Regions from separate parts of the Streptomyces sp. NPDC088157 genome, predicted to be linked through region 2. Evidence: riboswitches for the same ligand, from Rfam matches in the RefSeq annotation. Region 2 holds a riboswitch; the other holds the start of a gene.
What was found. A riboswitch is a leader RNA that binds a small molecule or an ion and turns the genes downstream of it on or off. The one in region 2 is predicted to bind cyclic di-AMP.
Positions count from the first base shown of each region.

Region 1: linked by a shared signal. The riboswitch ahead of ACIPFH_RS27405 (transglycosylase family protein) and the one ahead of ACIPFH_RS24000 (M23 family metallopeptidase) in region 2 are both predicted to bind cyclic di-AMP.

Region 1 is NZ_JBIUSU010000007.1:97,704-104,723, reverse strand. Features, by position in the region: gene ACIPFH_RS27415 (cytochrome P450) at 296-1,591, shown strand; gene ACIPFH_RS27410 (transglycosylase family protein) at 1,797-2,831, shown strand; cyclic di-AMP (ydaO/yuaA leader) riboswitch at 3,037-3,224, shown strand; gene ACIPFH_RS27405 (transglycosylase family protein) at 3,228-3,944, shown strand; gene eno (phosphopyruvate hydratase) at 4,288-5,580, shown strand; gene ACIPFH_RS27395 (septum formation initiator family protein) at 5,720-6,196, shown strand; gene ACIPFH_RS27390 (DUF501 domain-containing protein) at 6,404-6,949, shown strand; gene ACIPFH_RS27385 (exopolyphosphatase) at 6,946-7,020, shown strand, end outside.
Region 2 is NZ_JBIUSU010000005.1:854,783-861,802, reverse strand. Features, by position in the region: gene lhgO (L-2-hydroxyglutarate oxidase) at 1-871, shown strand, start outside; gene trmB (tRNA (guanosine(46)-N7)-methyltransferase TrmB) at 942-1,784, shown strand; gene ACIPFH_RS24005 (PrsW family glutamic-type intramembrane protease) at 1,873-3,429, shown strand; gene ACIPFH_RS24000 (M23 family metallopeptidase) at 3,584-4,606, opposite strand; cyclic di-AMP (ydaO/yuaA leader) riboswitch at 4,614-4,782, opposite strand; tRNA gene ACIPFH_RS23995 (tRNA-Met) at 5,107-5,180, opposite strand; gene ACIPFH_RS23990 (dihydrofolate reductase family protein) at 5,263-6,390, opposite strand; gene ACIPFH_RS23985 (MarR family winged helix-turn-helix transcriptional regulator) at 6,532-7,020, shown strand, end outside.

The DNA.
Region 1 (7,020 bases), on a different contig from region 2:
CTCTCGGACCCCCTGTCCAGTCGAAGGCCGAGCGGGGGCTCTCGGGCATCCCGTCCGGCCGGAGGCCGTCTCGCAGCCTGCGCCTGTCGTGCCTCCGTCCCGCCAGAGCCTGTCGTGACTCCGCCCCGCCTGCGCCCGTCCGGCCCCGCCGCGCCTGCGCCCGTCCGGCCCCGCCGCGCCTGCGCCCGTCCGGCCCCGCCGCGTCAGAGCCCGTCCGGCTCCGCCCCGCCAGTCCCTCGTGGAGCTCGGAGGTCGCCGTGTCGGTGTTGCCGGGGAGCCCGCTACCGTTCGGGGAGTGACCAACCAGCCCCGCCCCTCGACCGATGTCCCGCCCGCCCCCGACCTCTTCACCTGGGAATTCGCCACCGACCCCTACCCCGCCTACGCCTGGCTGCGTGAGCACGCCCCCGTGCACCGCACCGTGCTGCCCAGCGGTGTGGAGGCCTGGCTGGTCACCCGTCACGCCGACGCGAAACAGGCCCTCGCCGACCAGCGACTCTCCAAGAACCCCGCTCACCACGACGAACCGGCGCACGCCAAGGGCAAGACCGGCATCCCCGGCGAGCGCAAGGCCGAGCTGATGACGCATCTGCTCAACATCGACCCGCCGGACCACACCCGACTGCGACGGCTCGTCAGCAAGGCCTTCACGCCCCGCCGGGTCGCCGAGTTCTCGTCCCGGGTCCAGGAACTGACGGACGACCTCATCGACCGGTTCGCCGAGGAGGGCGAGGCCGACCTCATTCACGACTTCGCCTTTCCGCTCCCCATCTACGCGATCTGCGACCTGCTGGGCGTCCCCCGCGAGGACCAGGACGACTTCCGCGACTGGGCCGGGATGATGATCCGGCACGGCGGGGGCCCCAGGGGCGGAGTCGCGCGGTCGGTGAAGAAGATGCGCGGATATCTGCTGGAGCTCATCCACCGCAAGCGCGAGGAGCTCCCGGCCGAGCCGGTTCCCGGCGAGGACCTCATCTCCGGCCTGATCCGCGCCTCCGACCACGGCGAGCACCTCACCGAGAACGAGGCCGCCGCCATGGCCTTCATCCTGCTGTTCGCCGGCTTCGAGACCACCGTCAATCTCATCGGCAACGGCACGTACGCCCTCCTCACCCACCCCGAGCAGCGTGAACGCCTCCAGCGGTCGCTCACCGAGGACGGCGGCGACCGCACCCTCCTGGAGACCGGAGTCGAGGAACTCCTGCGCTACGACGGCCCCGTGGAGCTCGCCACGTGGCGGTTCGCCACCGAGCCGCTCAGCATCGGCGGACAGGACATCGCGCCCGGCGACCCGGTCCTCGTCGTCCTGGCGGCCGCCGACCGTGACCCGGCCCGCTTCCCGGACCCCGACACCCTCGACCTCTCCCGCCGCGACAACCAGCACCTCGGCTACGGCCACGGTATCCACTACTGCCTGGGAGCCCCGTTGGCCCGGCTGGAGGGCCAGACCGCGCTGGCCACTCTCCTCACCCGTCTGCCCGACCTCCGACTGGCCGTGGATCCGGCCGAGTTGAGATGGCGCGGCGGGCTCATCATGCGCGGGCTGCGGACGCTGCCGGTGGAGTTCACTCCGGTGCATTCCAGGTCATAACCGATGAGACTCTGACTGAATGTCAGCCGGAGTGTGACCGTTCGGCGGAGTAAAGGTGACCAGCCCTCAACTCTGTGATCTTCACGTGATCTGCGCGGCATTAACTTGTGACAAGTGATCGTCTGCCTATACGTTCTCTCGTCAGCGCGACGCATCGGTCCAACCCGCCGCGCCGGTCAGTGCTGTCCAGAGAAAGGCCCCTCGCATGCTCTCCGGGAACGGTCGTCACCGTCGCCCCCGCCAGGCCCCGGCCCTCCTTGTCGCGGCCGGAGTGACGGGTTCCGCCATCGCCATCCCGCTGCTCGCCGCCTCCGGCGCGAGCGCCGCCGACGGCACGGTGTGGGACAAGGTGGCGCAGTGCGAGACCGGCGGCTCGTGGAGTGCCGACCAGGGTGACGGCGAGTACGGCGGTCTGAGCCTGTCCCAGAAGGACTGGGAGACGTACGGCGGCCTCGACTACGCGGCGAGCCCCGATCTGGCCAGCCGCAACCAGCAGATCGCCGTCGCGCAGAAGGTGCTCGCGGCCGAGGGGATCGGCGCGTGGGGTACCTGCGGGCTGACTTCCGGGCTCACCAAGGAGAACGGCGCGCTGAGCGTGGACACCGGCGTGGCGGGCGGCTCGTCCGACTCGTCCGACTCATCCGGGTCTTCCGGATTGTCCGACCTGTCCAGGGGGTTGTCCGGATCTTCGGGCTCCTCGGGCTCGTCGAGCGGCGATGGCACCTCGACCGGGTCGTCCGACTCATCCGACTCGTCCGCCGATTCCTCCAGTTCACCCTCGGCGTCCGCTTCATCCCCTTCGTCCTCTTCCTCCGCCGCCACCGATGACTCCGGGGCGTCCGGCGGTTCTGGCAAGCAGGGTGACGGGCAGGCGGGCGACGGTTCGGCCACCACATCCCCGAAAGTGGATGACTCGGACAATTCGGAGCAAGAGGCGGGCTCTTGGAGCCTCGTCGACACCAGCTCCCTGGGTTCCGGCCGCCATCGCGGTGCGACCGCCGACGAGGCCGCGCCCAAGAGCGCGACCGACACCGCCGTGGACGGCGCCACCGCCGCGTCCGCCGGTCGGCACGCCGCGGCCACCTACCTCGTCCAGCAGGGCGACTCCCTGGAGTCCATCGCCGACTCCCTTGGCCTCGACGGCGGATGGCGCGCCCTCTACGCCGAGAACAGGGACCTCATCGGTGCCGACCCGAGCAACATCACCCCCGGTCAGACCCTCGACACAGGGGTGGAATAGGGCGCAAAGCCCAAGAAAAACAGCGGGAGTTCACGTCACGCTTCGCACCGAATGTCCGCTTTGGTGAAAGTGTGGGATGAGTCTCAGAAGCCCTGATCGTCTTTGAAATTCCGTCGATCGCGTGTCTACGGTCGAGGCCGCTCGGCAACCCGAGCCCCGGCCGTCGCAACGCCGAATCCTGCCAGCGACAGCCCGGGAACAGTCGTCGCGTCAAGCGCCGCAGGCAGGAGCGGGGGACCCAAGGTAAGTGCCGCGCCGGGGTGGTCGACCGGAACGGCTTGGGGTGAAGCCACGCCCTCCCACGGAGCAGTTCTCCGGTGGGTGAGGAGTGGCCGGGCAACTCACACGGCCCGAACCCGACAGCTCACCTCGCAGGCGTCGGTGAGGGGATCCACCATGCTGTTTTCCGGTAAGGGCAAGCACCGCCGTCCCTCCAAGGCCACCCGCGTCGCCACGCTCGCCGGCGTCACCGGTGTCGCCATCGCCGCCCCGCTGATGGCGGCCGGCAACGCCTCCGCCGCCACCACCTCCGAGTGGGACGCCGTCGCCCAGTGCGAGTCCGGCGGGAACTGGTCCATCAACACCGGCAACGGCTACTACGGCGGCCTTCAGTTCTCGGCCTCGACCTGGGCCGCGTACGGCGGCACGCAGTACGCCGGGCAGGCCAACGAGGCCTCCAAGTCCCAGCAGATAGCCATCGGCGAGAAGGTCCTCGCGGGCCAGGGCAAGGGTGCCTGGCCGGTCTGCGGCACCGGCCTGTCCGGCGCGGCCTACAACGGCGGCGACGCCGGCTCCTCGAGCTCCGGTTCGTCCGACTCCTCCGGCTCCTCCGGCTCGTCGAACAGCGGCAGCACCAGCACCCGCTCGACCGAGGAGCAGGGCGCCTCCCGCTCGACCGACCGCCCGGCCGCCTCCAAGACGGTCACCACGCCGACCGGCAAGAAGGTCAAGAAGGGCGACGGCGAGTACAAGGTCGTCAAGGGCGACACCCTCAGCTCCATCGCCGAGAAGCACGAGGTCAAGGGTGGCTGGCAGAAGCTGTTCCAGCTGAACAAGGACATCGTCACGGACGCGGACCTGATCTACCCGGGCCAGCAGCTGCACCTGAAGTGACACCCGGCCCCCAGAGAAGCCACAGCGCCCTCATGTCCGAGGTCGGCACACTGAAGACCTCGTGAGGGTGACCCCCCGTCCCCACGGGCTCCCCGCTCCGGTACGTGTTCCCCCGTACGCACCGGAGCGGGGTTTCTCTTTGCCCCTTCGCCACTTTCCGTCGGTCTTTCTCGGCCACCCCCTTTGTTCCGGACGGAAACAATAGGTACCGTCTGTCTGTCCACGGGACGGTCGGTCGGCTGCCGACGGCCCCGGGGCGGTTAGGCTCTAGTCGCAAGGCTCGGCAAGGACTCGTCAAGATCCCCTGAGCCCCGCACAACCAGCGTCACATCCCAAGAAGGAGATGCTCGTGCCGTCCATCGACGTCGTCGTAGCCCGGGAAATCCTGGACTCCCGAGGCAACCCCACGGTCGAGGTCGAGGTCGGCCTCGACGACGGCAGCACGGGTCGTGCCGCCGTTCCGTCCGGCGCCTCCACCGGTGCCTTCGAGGCCATCGAGCTCCGCGACGGTGACCCCAACCGTTACCACGGCAAGGGTGTCGAGAAGGCCGTCCTCGCCGTCATCGAGCAGATCGGCCCGGAGCTCGTCGGCTACGACGCCACCGAGCAGCGCCTGATCGACCAGGCCATGTTCGACCTGGACGCCACCGACAACAAGGGCTCGCTCGGCGCCAACGCCATCCTCGGCGTCTCGCTCGCCGTCGCCCACGCCGCCTCCGAGGCCAGCGACCTGCCGCTGTTCCGCTACCTGGGCGGCCCGAACGCGCACCTGCTGCCCGTTCCGATGATGAACATCCTGAACGGCGGCTCGCACGCCGACTCCAACGTGGACATCCAGGAGTTCATGATCGCCCCGATCGGCGCGGAGTCCTTCTCCGAGGCCCTGCGCTGGGGCGCCGAGGTCTACCACACCCTCAAGAAGGTGCTGAAGACCAAGGGTCTGTCCACCGGCCTCGGCGACGAGGGCGGCTTCGCCCCGAACCTGGAGTCCAACCGCGCCGCGCTCGACCTCATCATCGAGGCCATCCAGCAGGCCGGTTACATCCCCGGCGAGCAGATCGCGCTCGCGCTCGACGTCGCCGCGTCCGAGTTCTACAAGGACGGCAAGTACGAGTTCGAGGGCAAGTCCCGCTCGGCCGCCGAGATGACCGAGTACTACGAGGAGCTCGTCTCCGCGTACCCGCTCGTCTCCATCGAGGACCCGCTGTACGAGGACGACTGGGCCGGCTGGAAGGTCATCACCGACAAGCTGGGCGACAAGGTCCAGATCGTCGGCGACGACCTCTTCGTCACCAACCCCGAGCGTCTGGCCCGCGGCATCGAGGAGGGCTCCGCCAACGCCCTGCTCGTCAAGGTCAACCAGATCGGTTCGCTGACCGAGACCCTGGACGCCGTCGAGATGGCCCAGCGCAACGGCTTCAAGTGCATGATGTCCCACCGCTCCGGCGAGACCGAGGACGTCACCATCGCCGACCTCGCCGTCGCGGTGAACTGCGGTCAGATCAAGACCGGCGCCCCGGCCCGCTCGGACCGCGTCGCCAAGTACAACCAGCTGCTGCGCATCGAGGAGATCCTCGACGACGCCGCGGTGTACGCCGGCCGCTCCGCCTTCCCGCGGTTTCGCTCCGCGAACTGATCAGCACGGCAAGGGCTGATCCGGCCCTGCTGGTCGACCCCTACCGGGTCAAGCCCTAGCCAGTCGTACGTACGTCCCCGTACCCGGTCCCGTACCGTGTGCGGGGACGTACGCACGTGTGAGACGGGAGGCGGAAACAGTGGCCGTGAAGGACCGGGACCGTTTCTCCACCGCGACCAGGATCAAGCTGCTCGGCGAGCAGACCGCGGCCCGGGTCTACCGCTCCCAGACGAAGCGCCAGGCGCGCCGCTCCCGGCTCACCGGTCGCGCCGCGCTCCTCGCGATGGTCCTGTGCACGCTGATCGTGGCCCTGGCGTACCCGATGCGCCAGTACGTCTCCCAGCGCGCCCGGATCGCCGACCTGGAGCGCGAGAAGCGACAGGCCAGCGAGCGCGTCGAGCAGCTGCGCGACCTCAAGGCGCGCTGGCAGGACGACGCCTACGCCGAGCAGCAGATCCGGGAGCGGCTGCATTACGTGTTGCCGGGGGAGACCGGCTTCGTGGTGATCGACCCGGACGCGGCGAAGAAGTCCCGGGTCGACCTCGGGGCGGCCGACCGCCCCTGGTACTCGAACGTCTGGGACGGTGTGGACAAGTCCGACGCCTCCGACCGGTGAACCGACGGACGGACGGAACCGATGGACGGAACCGTTAGCCGAAACCGGCAGACACGAAGCTGGACGGAACCGCCAGTCGGAACCGGCAGACACGAAGATGGACAGAACCGCCAGTCGGAACCGACAGACGGAACCGACAGAACCGACAGAACCGACAGTCGGAACCGGCAGACAGAGCCGACAGCCAGAACCGATAGAAAGACAGGCATGGAAACGCCCCCGCCGACCACCCCGCGCACCGAGCCCACCGACGCGGACGTCGAGGCCTTCAAGCAGCAGCTCGGACGGCCGCCGCGCGGTCTGCGCGCGATCGCGCACCGCTGCCCGTGCGGCCGGCCGGACGTCGTGGAGACGGCCCCCCGCCTGCCCGACGGCACGCCCTTCCCGACGCTGTACTACCTGACGTGCCCGAAGGCCAACTCGGCCATCGGCACGCTCGAGGCGAACGGCGTGATGAAGGAGATGACGGAGCGGCTGCGCACCGATCCGGAACTGGCCGCCTCCTACCGGGCCGCGCACGAGGACTACATCCGGCGCCGGGACGAGATCGAGGAACTGAAGAACTTCCCCAGCGCGGGCGGTATGCCGGACCGAGTGAAGTGCCTGCACGTGCTCGTGGCGCACTCCCTGGCCGCCGGCCCGGGCGTGAACCCGCTCGGCGACGAGGCCCTGGAGATGCTCCCGGAGTGGTGGCGCAAGGGCAGCTGCGTGACGTCGGTCCAGCAGGACGACGCGAAGGCGGCCGCTCGGTGACCCGCGTCGCCGCCGTCGACTGCGGTACGAACTCGATCCGCCTCCTGGTCGCCGACGCGGACCCGGAGACC
Region 2 (7,020 bases):
GCGCGGCCGGGAGAACGGGATCCCGGTCCGGGAGCTGGGCGCCGCCCAGATCGCGGAGTACGAGCCCGAGGTCCGGGGGCTCGCCGCCATACGCGTGCGGTCGACGGGGATCTGCGACTACACGGCCGTCGCACGGCAGCTGGGTCAGGCCTCCGGGGCGGAGATCCGGTACGGCGCGCGGGTCGTGCGGATCGACCGGCGGCCGGATCGCGGAGTGGCCGTGCTCACCGCGCGCGGGGACGTCGTACGCGGGCGGGTACTGGTGAACTGCGCCGGGCTCTACTCCGACGAGATGGCCCGGCTGACGGGGGACGAGCCCGAGGCGCGGATCGTGCCGTTCCGGGGCGAGTACTACGAGCTGGCGCGGCCGGAGCTGGTGCGCGGGCTGGTGTACCCGGTGCCCGATCCGGCGTTCCCGTTCCTCGGCGTCCATCTGACCAGGGGGATCGACGGGGGCGTGCACATCGGACCGAACGCCGTGCCGGCCCTGGCCCGGGAGGGGTACGGGTGGGGTGTCGTACGGCCCCGGGAGGCGATGGCGACGGCGGCCTGGCCCGGGGTGTGGCGGATGGGCCGGCAGCACTGGCGGTACGGGGTCGGGGAGCTGCGGCGGTCGGTGTCCAAGGGGGCGTTCGTGGACGCGGTGCGCCGGCTGCTGCCGGCGGTGGAGGAGGCCGACCTGGTGCGGGCGACGGCCGGGGTACGGGCCCAGGCGGTGCTCCGGGACGGCGTGCTGGTGGACGACTTCCTGATACGGGAGGGGCCACGGGCGGTCCACGTCCTGAACGCACCCTCCCCGGCGGCCACCGCCTCGCTGCCGATCGGACGGGAGGTGGCGCGACGGGCCCTGGGAGCATTGGCAGGCGCGTGAGCGGCCGGACAGCGGGCCCTCGTACGGGGGCGGCGGGCAGGTGGAACCGCGCCGTAAAATCGACGGCACTGTGTCTGATTCCGTGAGTAGCCCCGAAGTCCCCCAGCCCTTTCCCGGTGGCGAGCACCACCCGGGCGAGTCCGTTCGGCACACCCGTGCCAAGGGGGAGCCCCGGTTCCCCGACGGGCCCAGGGCCGATCCCGCCGGGTCGCACTTCGAGCGGCGGATCCGGAGTTTCCAGCCCCGGCGCAGCCGGGTGACGGCCGGGCAGGCGGACGCGTTGCAGCGGCTGTGGGCCAAGTGGGGGCTCGACATCGACGGGCATGCCGTGGACCTCGCCGAGCTGTTCGGCACGGACCGTCCCGTCGTGCTGGAGATCGGCTTCGGCATGGGTGAGGCGACCGCACAGATGGCGGCCGCCGACCCGGGCACCGGCATCCTCGCGGTGGACGTGCACACGCCGGGCCAGGGCAATCTGCTCAACCTCGCGGACCGCACCGGTCTGACCAACGTCCGGGTCGCCAACGGCGACGCGATCATCCTGCTGCGCGAGATGCTGCCGGCGAACTCGCTCGACGGGCTGCGCGTCTACTTTCCCGACCCCTGGCCGAAGAAGCGCCACCACAAGCGGCGCCTCATCCAGCCCGAGTTCCTCGACCTGGCCGCGACGCGGCTGAAGCCGGGCGCGATCGTGCACTGCGCCACGGACTGGGAACCGTACGCGGAACAGATGCTCGAGGTGCTGACCGCGCACCCCGACTTCGAGAACACCCACGCCGACGGCGGGTTCGCGCCCCGGCCCGACTTCCGGCCGCTGACCCGTTTCGAGGGGCAGGGGCTGGACAAGGGTCACGTCGTGAACGATCTGCTCTTCCGTCGCGTACAGCATCGCGTCCGGCCCGGGGAGCGCTGACCGGGTCAAGGGTTCGACCAAGGGACCCAAGGGCTCACCGACCGGTCTCCCCTCCACCACAGTCCCCTCCCTCGTTAGGGTCGATACCGTGGCCATCAGTCCTCCGTTTCCGCCCTGTCCGCCGCATCCCGGCGGCTCGCCCGAGGACGGTGTGCTCCGGCACGCTCACTGGTGGCAGCGGTGGGGGTCCCCCCGGGGCGGAGCGCGGCCGAGGGCTTGGTTGAGGGTGCGGTACGGGGCGCTGATCACCCTGCTCGCGCTGTCCGGCCTGGTCATCCTCGCGCTGGTGCGCGAACAGACCGGCACGGAGGGGTTCCTGGTAGGACTCGGGCTCGCCGTGCTGCCCGTACCGCTGCTGGTCGCCGCGTTCCGGTGGCTGGACCGGGTCGAGCCGGGCCCCTGGCGGAACCTGGTCTTCGCCTTCGCCTGGGGCGCGTGCGCGGCCGCCCTGATAGCCATCATCGCCAACAGCTTCGCGACCAGATGGATAGCCACCGCGACCGCCGACCCGTCCGGCGCGGACACCCTCGGGGCGACCGTCATAGCGCCGATCGTCGAGGAGTCGGCCAAGGCCGCCGCCGTCCTGCTGGTGTTCCTCTTCCGCAGGCGGGACTTCACCGGGATCGTCGACGGCGTGGTCATAGCCGGGCTCACCGCCACCGGCTTCGCCTTCACCGAGAACATCCTCTATCTCGGCACCGCCTTCGGCACCGACCAGCTGACGGGCGACACGGGCATCGCGTCCGTCACCGCCGCGACCTTCTTCGTGCGCGTCGTCATGTCGCCGTTCGCGCACCCCCTGTTCACCGTGCTGACCGGCATCGGTTTCGGCGTCGCCGCGCTCTCCGGGGACCGTCAGCAGCTGCGGCGCGTGCTGCTCCCGCTGTGCGGGCTACTGCTCGCGATGGGCATGCACGCCCTGTGGAACGGCTCCTCGTCGTTCGGCGAGTTCGGGTTCTTCGCGGTGTACGCGGCGTTCATGGTGCCCGCGTTCGGGCTGCTGACCTGGCTGGTGGTGTGGACGCGCCAACGCGAGCTGCGCACCGTACGCGAGGAGCTGCCCGCCTACGCGGCCGCGGGCTGGCTGACACCGGCCGAGCCGTTCGCGCTCGGCTCGATGCGGGCCCGGCGGCTGGCCCGGGAGTACGCCGGCCGCCACCTGGGCAAGTCCGCGGAGCGGGAGGTGGCGCGCTACGAGGCGTACGCGACGTCCCTCGCGTTCCTGCGGCACCGCGGCCGCCGGGGACGGGCGAACGCCGACTTCCTGGTACGCGAACGAGAGCTGCTCAACGAGCTGTGGCGGCGCAAGGACGTCGCCCGCCCCGCGCTGGACCACGCGGCCCGGATGACGGCCCCGCCGGTACGGGTGGTCGCGCCGCCCTGGCCCATGCACGGCGTGTACGGGTACGGGCCCGGACCTGCGTACGGCCAGGGACAGACGTACGGGCCGGGACCGGGGCCCGCCCAGGGTCACGGCGGCGGATCCGGGTACCAGGCGGGGGCGGGGCCGGTGTACGGGGCCCCGACAGGGCCGGTCCACGGGTACGGGAACCCGGCAGGGCCGGTCCACGGGTACGGGAACCCGGCAGGACACACCTACGGGTACCCGACCGGGCCGTATCCCGCCTCCCGCCCGCACCCGTAGGCCGCGACGGACCGCCCGCGCCAGGAGCCGCGAGGCATCACCCGCACCGAACGAATCTTCCGCACCGGTGGGCCGCGACAGACCGGCAGCCCTGACGCGGGTTCTCCTCGTCAGGGCTGCGGGGTGGATCAGTGTGTCCTGAGGGACGGACGGCTCAGGGGTTGAGGCCCTTGCCGCGCAGCCACGCCGCCGGGTCGATGCCGTCGGCGCTGCCGCCCGGGTGGACCTCGAGGTGGAGGTGGGCCCCGGTGACGTTCCCGGTCGCGCCCACCCGGCCGATGACGTCACCGGTGGCGACCTTCTGGCCGACACTGACGCTGATCGACGACTGGTGGCAGAACCACAGCTCGGTGCCGTCGTCCAGGGTCAGGATGGTGCGGTAGCCGTAGGAACCGGCCCAGCCGGCCTCGGTGATGGTGCCGCTGTGGACGGCCTTGATGAGCGTGCCCGTGGGCGCGGCGAAGTCGAGCCCCGTGTGGTAGCCGGAGGACCAGAGGGATCCGGCCTGGCCGAAGGTCGAGGTGATGGTGTACGAGGAGGTCGGCAGCGTGTACTGCTTGGCCAGCTCGGCCAGGCGCGCGGCCTCGGCCTTGGCGGCGGCTTCCTCGGCGGCCTTCTTCTTCGCGGCGGCGGCCTTGGCCTCCGCCTCCTTCTGGGCCTGGGCGACGGCGTCGGCCTCGGCCTTGGCCGCCGCGGCGAGAGCCTTGACCTCGACCTGGGACTGCTGCGACTCGGCCTGCGCCATGATCCGGCTGCGCAGGGCCTCACCGGCGTCGGCGACGCTCTCGTCGGTGTCCACGGCGGCTTCGGACCCGAAGCCGGCGAGGGCCGGCGCGGCTTCCTGGACGGGTTCGTCGTCGGAGATGAGCGAGCCCACGTTGGGCAGGTCCGGCATCGAGATGGAGACCGGGGCCTTGCCGGTGTTGGCGCTGGCCATGCCGCCCGCGCTGACGGCGGCTATGACGCCGACGCCGAGGACGGTGGAGCTGCGGGCGAATCCGCCGCCGCGCTGCTTGGCGACACGGTGCTTGCCGCGTACCGGGCGAATGGAGTCCGCGGTGGGGTTCCACTCCTCCCAGGGGCCCTCGTCGGTGCGGTAGCCGCCGTAGCCGAAGGTCTCGGTGGGCAGCTGGGCCGGCGCGTGCGGGGCCTCGGGGGCAGGCGGGTTGGACGCCACGCGGGCGTGCTCCTTTCCTTCCGTCGCCTACCGGGTTAGCTGACGGGTTCGGAGCGGGAAGGTCTCCTACGCGCGTATACCGGACGTGGACTCTGCGAGCTCACGACGGCTTCCGCGTGATTCACCCCAAGGTGATGGTTCCCCGGTTCCCTTGCGGGATTCGGCACGTGCCGCACGGAGCCGACTCTTGTGTCGGCTGGGACGACCGCGCTGCGTTATCGAACGTTAATAGACACGGGGGCGGGATTCCAAGCTGTTCTGCTTGATCAACAACTTTTCCGGCCTGGACTTTCGGCCCACCAGTGGTGAAAAACGGGCGAGTTGACCGCGTGCCGACCGCGCCTCGACATACCCCGGAAACGCATCAGCAGTCACACAGGTTTTGATGGTGACTCAGTCGTTATGCGCTGGGCGGTCATCCGGTCACCAAGAGTGAGGGAGTGGTCGGTGAACGCACCGAAGGCCGGAACCCTTTCGGATTCCGGCCTTCGGCCTATCAGTAGCGGGGACAGGATTTGAACCTGCGACCTCTGGGTTATGAGCCCAGCGAGCTACCGAGCTGCTCCACCCCGCGGCGATGAACACAACTGTACGCCATCAGCGGGTCGGAAAGCACATCGGTTGATCAGTGGGGCCTCGGCGGGGCCTCGGCGGGCTCAGAGGAGGTGACGGTTGGGGCCCTTCGCCCGCTCCTCGTACCCCGGGAGCACAAGGACGTCGACGCCCTGGGCCGTCAGCAGACCGGTGCCGTCCGCGTCCGTGACGAAGGTGTTCGGTTCGCGCCAGGCCGTGACCACCCTGCGCACGCCCGCGTCGAGGATGAGCCGGGCGCAGGGGGCCGGACGGGAGGAACGGCGGGCGCACGGTTCGAGGCTGCTGTAGACGGTGGCCGTGGGGAGGCGGGGGTCGGCGGGGTCGAGTTTGGCGAGGGCGGCCTCCTCGGCGTGCACGACCGGGTCGTCGCCCTCGCGCGAGTGGCCGCGCGCCAGCTCCGTGCCGTCGGCGGCCACGATCACCGCACCGACGCTGAAGGCGGTCCGCGACGGCGGACAGTCGGCCGCGAGCGCGCAGGCCAGGGCGAGCCAGTGCCGGTCGGCCGCGACGGGCAGCGGTCCGGCGCCGGGGGCGGTGGGCTCGTAGCGGTTCAGGACGACGTCCTCGATGCGCCGGGTCTCCACCAGGCGCAGCCGTCCGCCCTGGTAGCCGCCCGGCCCGAAGAGCCGGGGCGCACGCGGGTCTCCGACGAACAGCGGGGCGAGGACGAGCTGGAGTTCGTCGGCGAGGCCCTGCCGGAGCAGCTGGGTGTGGACGGTTCCACCGCCCTCGACCATGAGGCGCCGTACGCCGCGCACGTCGTGGAGGTGTTCGAGGAGGCGGCGCCAGTCCAGTTCGGGTCCGAGCGGGACCGCCTCGGCCGCGATGCCGAGCGCCCGGATCCGTTCGGCGCCCTTCTCCGTCGTGTACACGGCCTTCTCGCCGCCCGTGTGCCAGAAGTTCGCCGCCGGGTCGAGCTCGCCGGAGGCGCTGACGGTGACCTTGAGGGGGTACGGCGGCAGTCCGGCGGCCACCCGGGCGGCGCGGCGCTCCGGGGAGTTCACAAGGAGCCGGGGATTGTCGGCGCGGATGGTGCCGGCGCCGATGAGGATCGCGTCGACGGAGGCCCGTACCTCGTCGACGCGGTCGAAGTCGGCGCGGCCGGAGAGGAGCAGGCGCTCGGGCGTGGTGTCGTCCAGGTAGCCGTCGAGGGACACGGCGGCGGACAGCAGGACGTACGGGTACGGCATCGACGCGACTCCCCGGGCTGGGTCCGACGGCGGCCTGACGCGGTCCGACGTGCCTCGACGCGGTCCGGTCGCCGGTCCGACGGTGGTGGTCTTGGTTCAAGTGGTCTTGGTTCAAGTTTGAAACAAACCTACACTGGGCGCATGACGACTCGCTGGCTCACCCCCGAGGAGCAGCGCGCCTGGCGCGCCTACGTGGCCGGCTACCTCCTCCTCGAGGACGCGATCGACCGGCAGCTCCAGCAGGAGGCCGGCATGCCCCACCTGTACTACTCCATCCTCGCCAACCTCTCCGAGACAACGGAGCGGCGGCTGCGGATGACCGACCTCGCGGAGCGGCTGAAGATCACCCGCAGCCGGCTGACCTACGCGGTGTCCCGGCTGGAGAAGGACGGGCTGCTGCGACGTGAGGAGTGCCGGTGGGACAAGCGCGGGAGCGTGGCGGTCCTGACGGACGAGGGCATGACGGTCCTGGAGAGCGTGGCGCCCGGCCATGTCGAGACGGTCCGCGCCTCCCTCTTCGACCGGCTCACCCCCGAGCAGGTGGGCCAGCTGGAGGATATCTTCACGCAGGTCGCGCGCGGGTTGCAGGAGAACGACGAAGGCGAGGCGGCACCCGAGGACCTCCCGTGG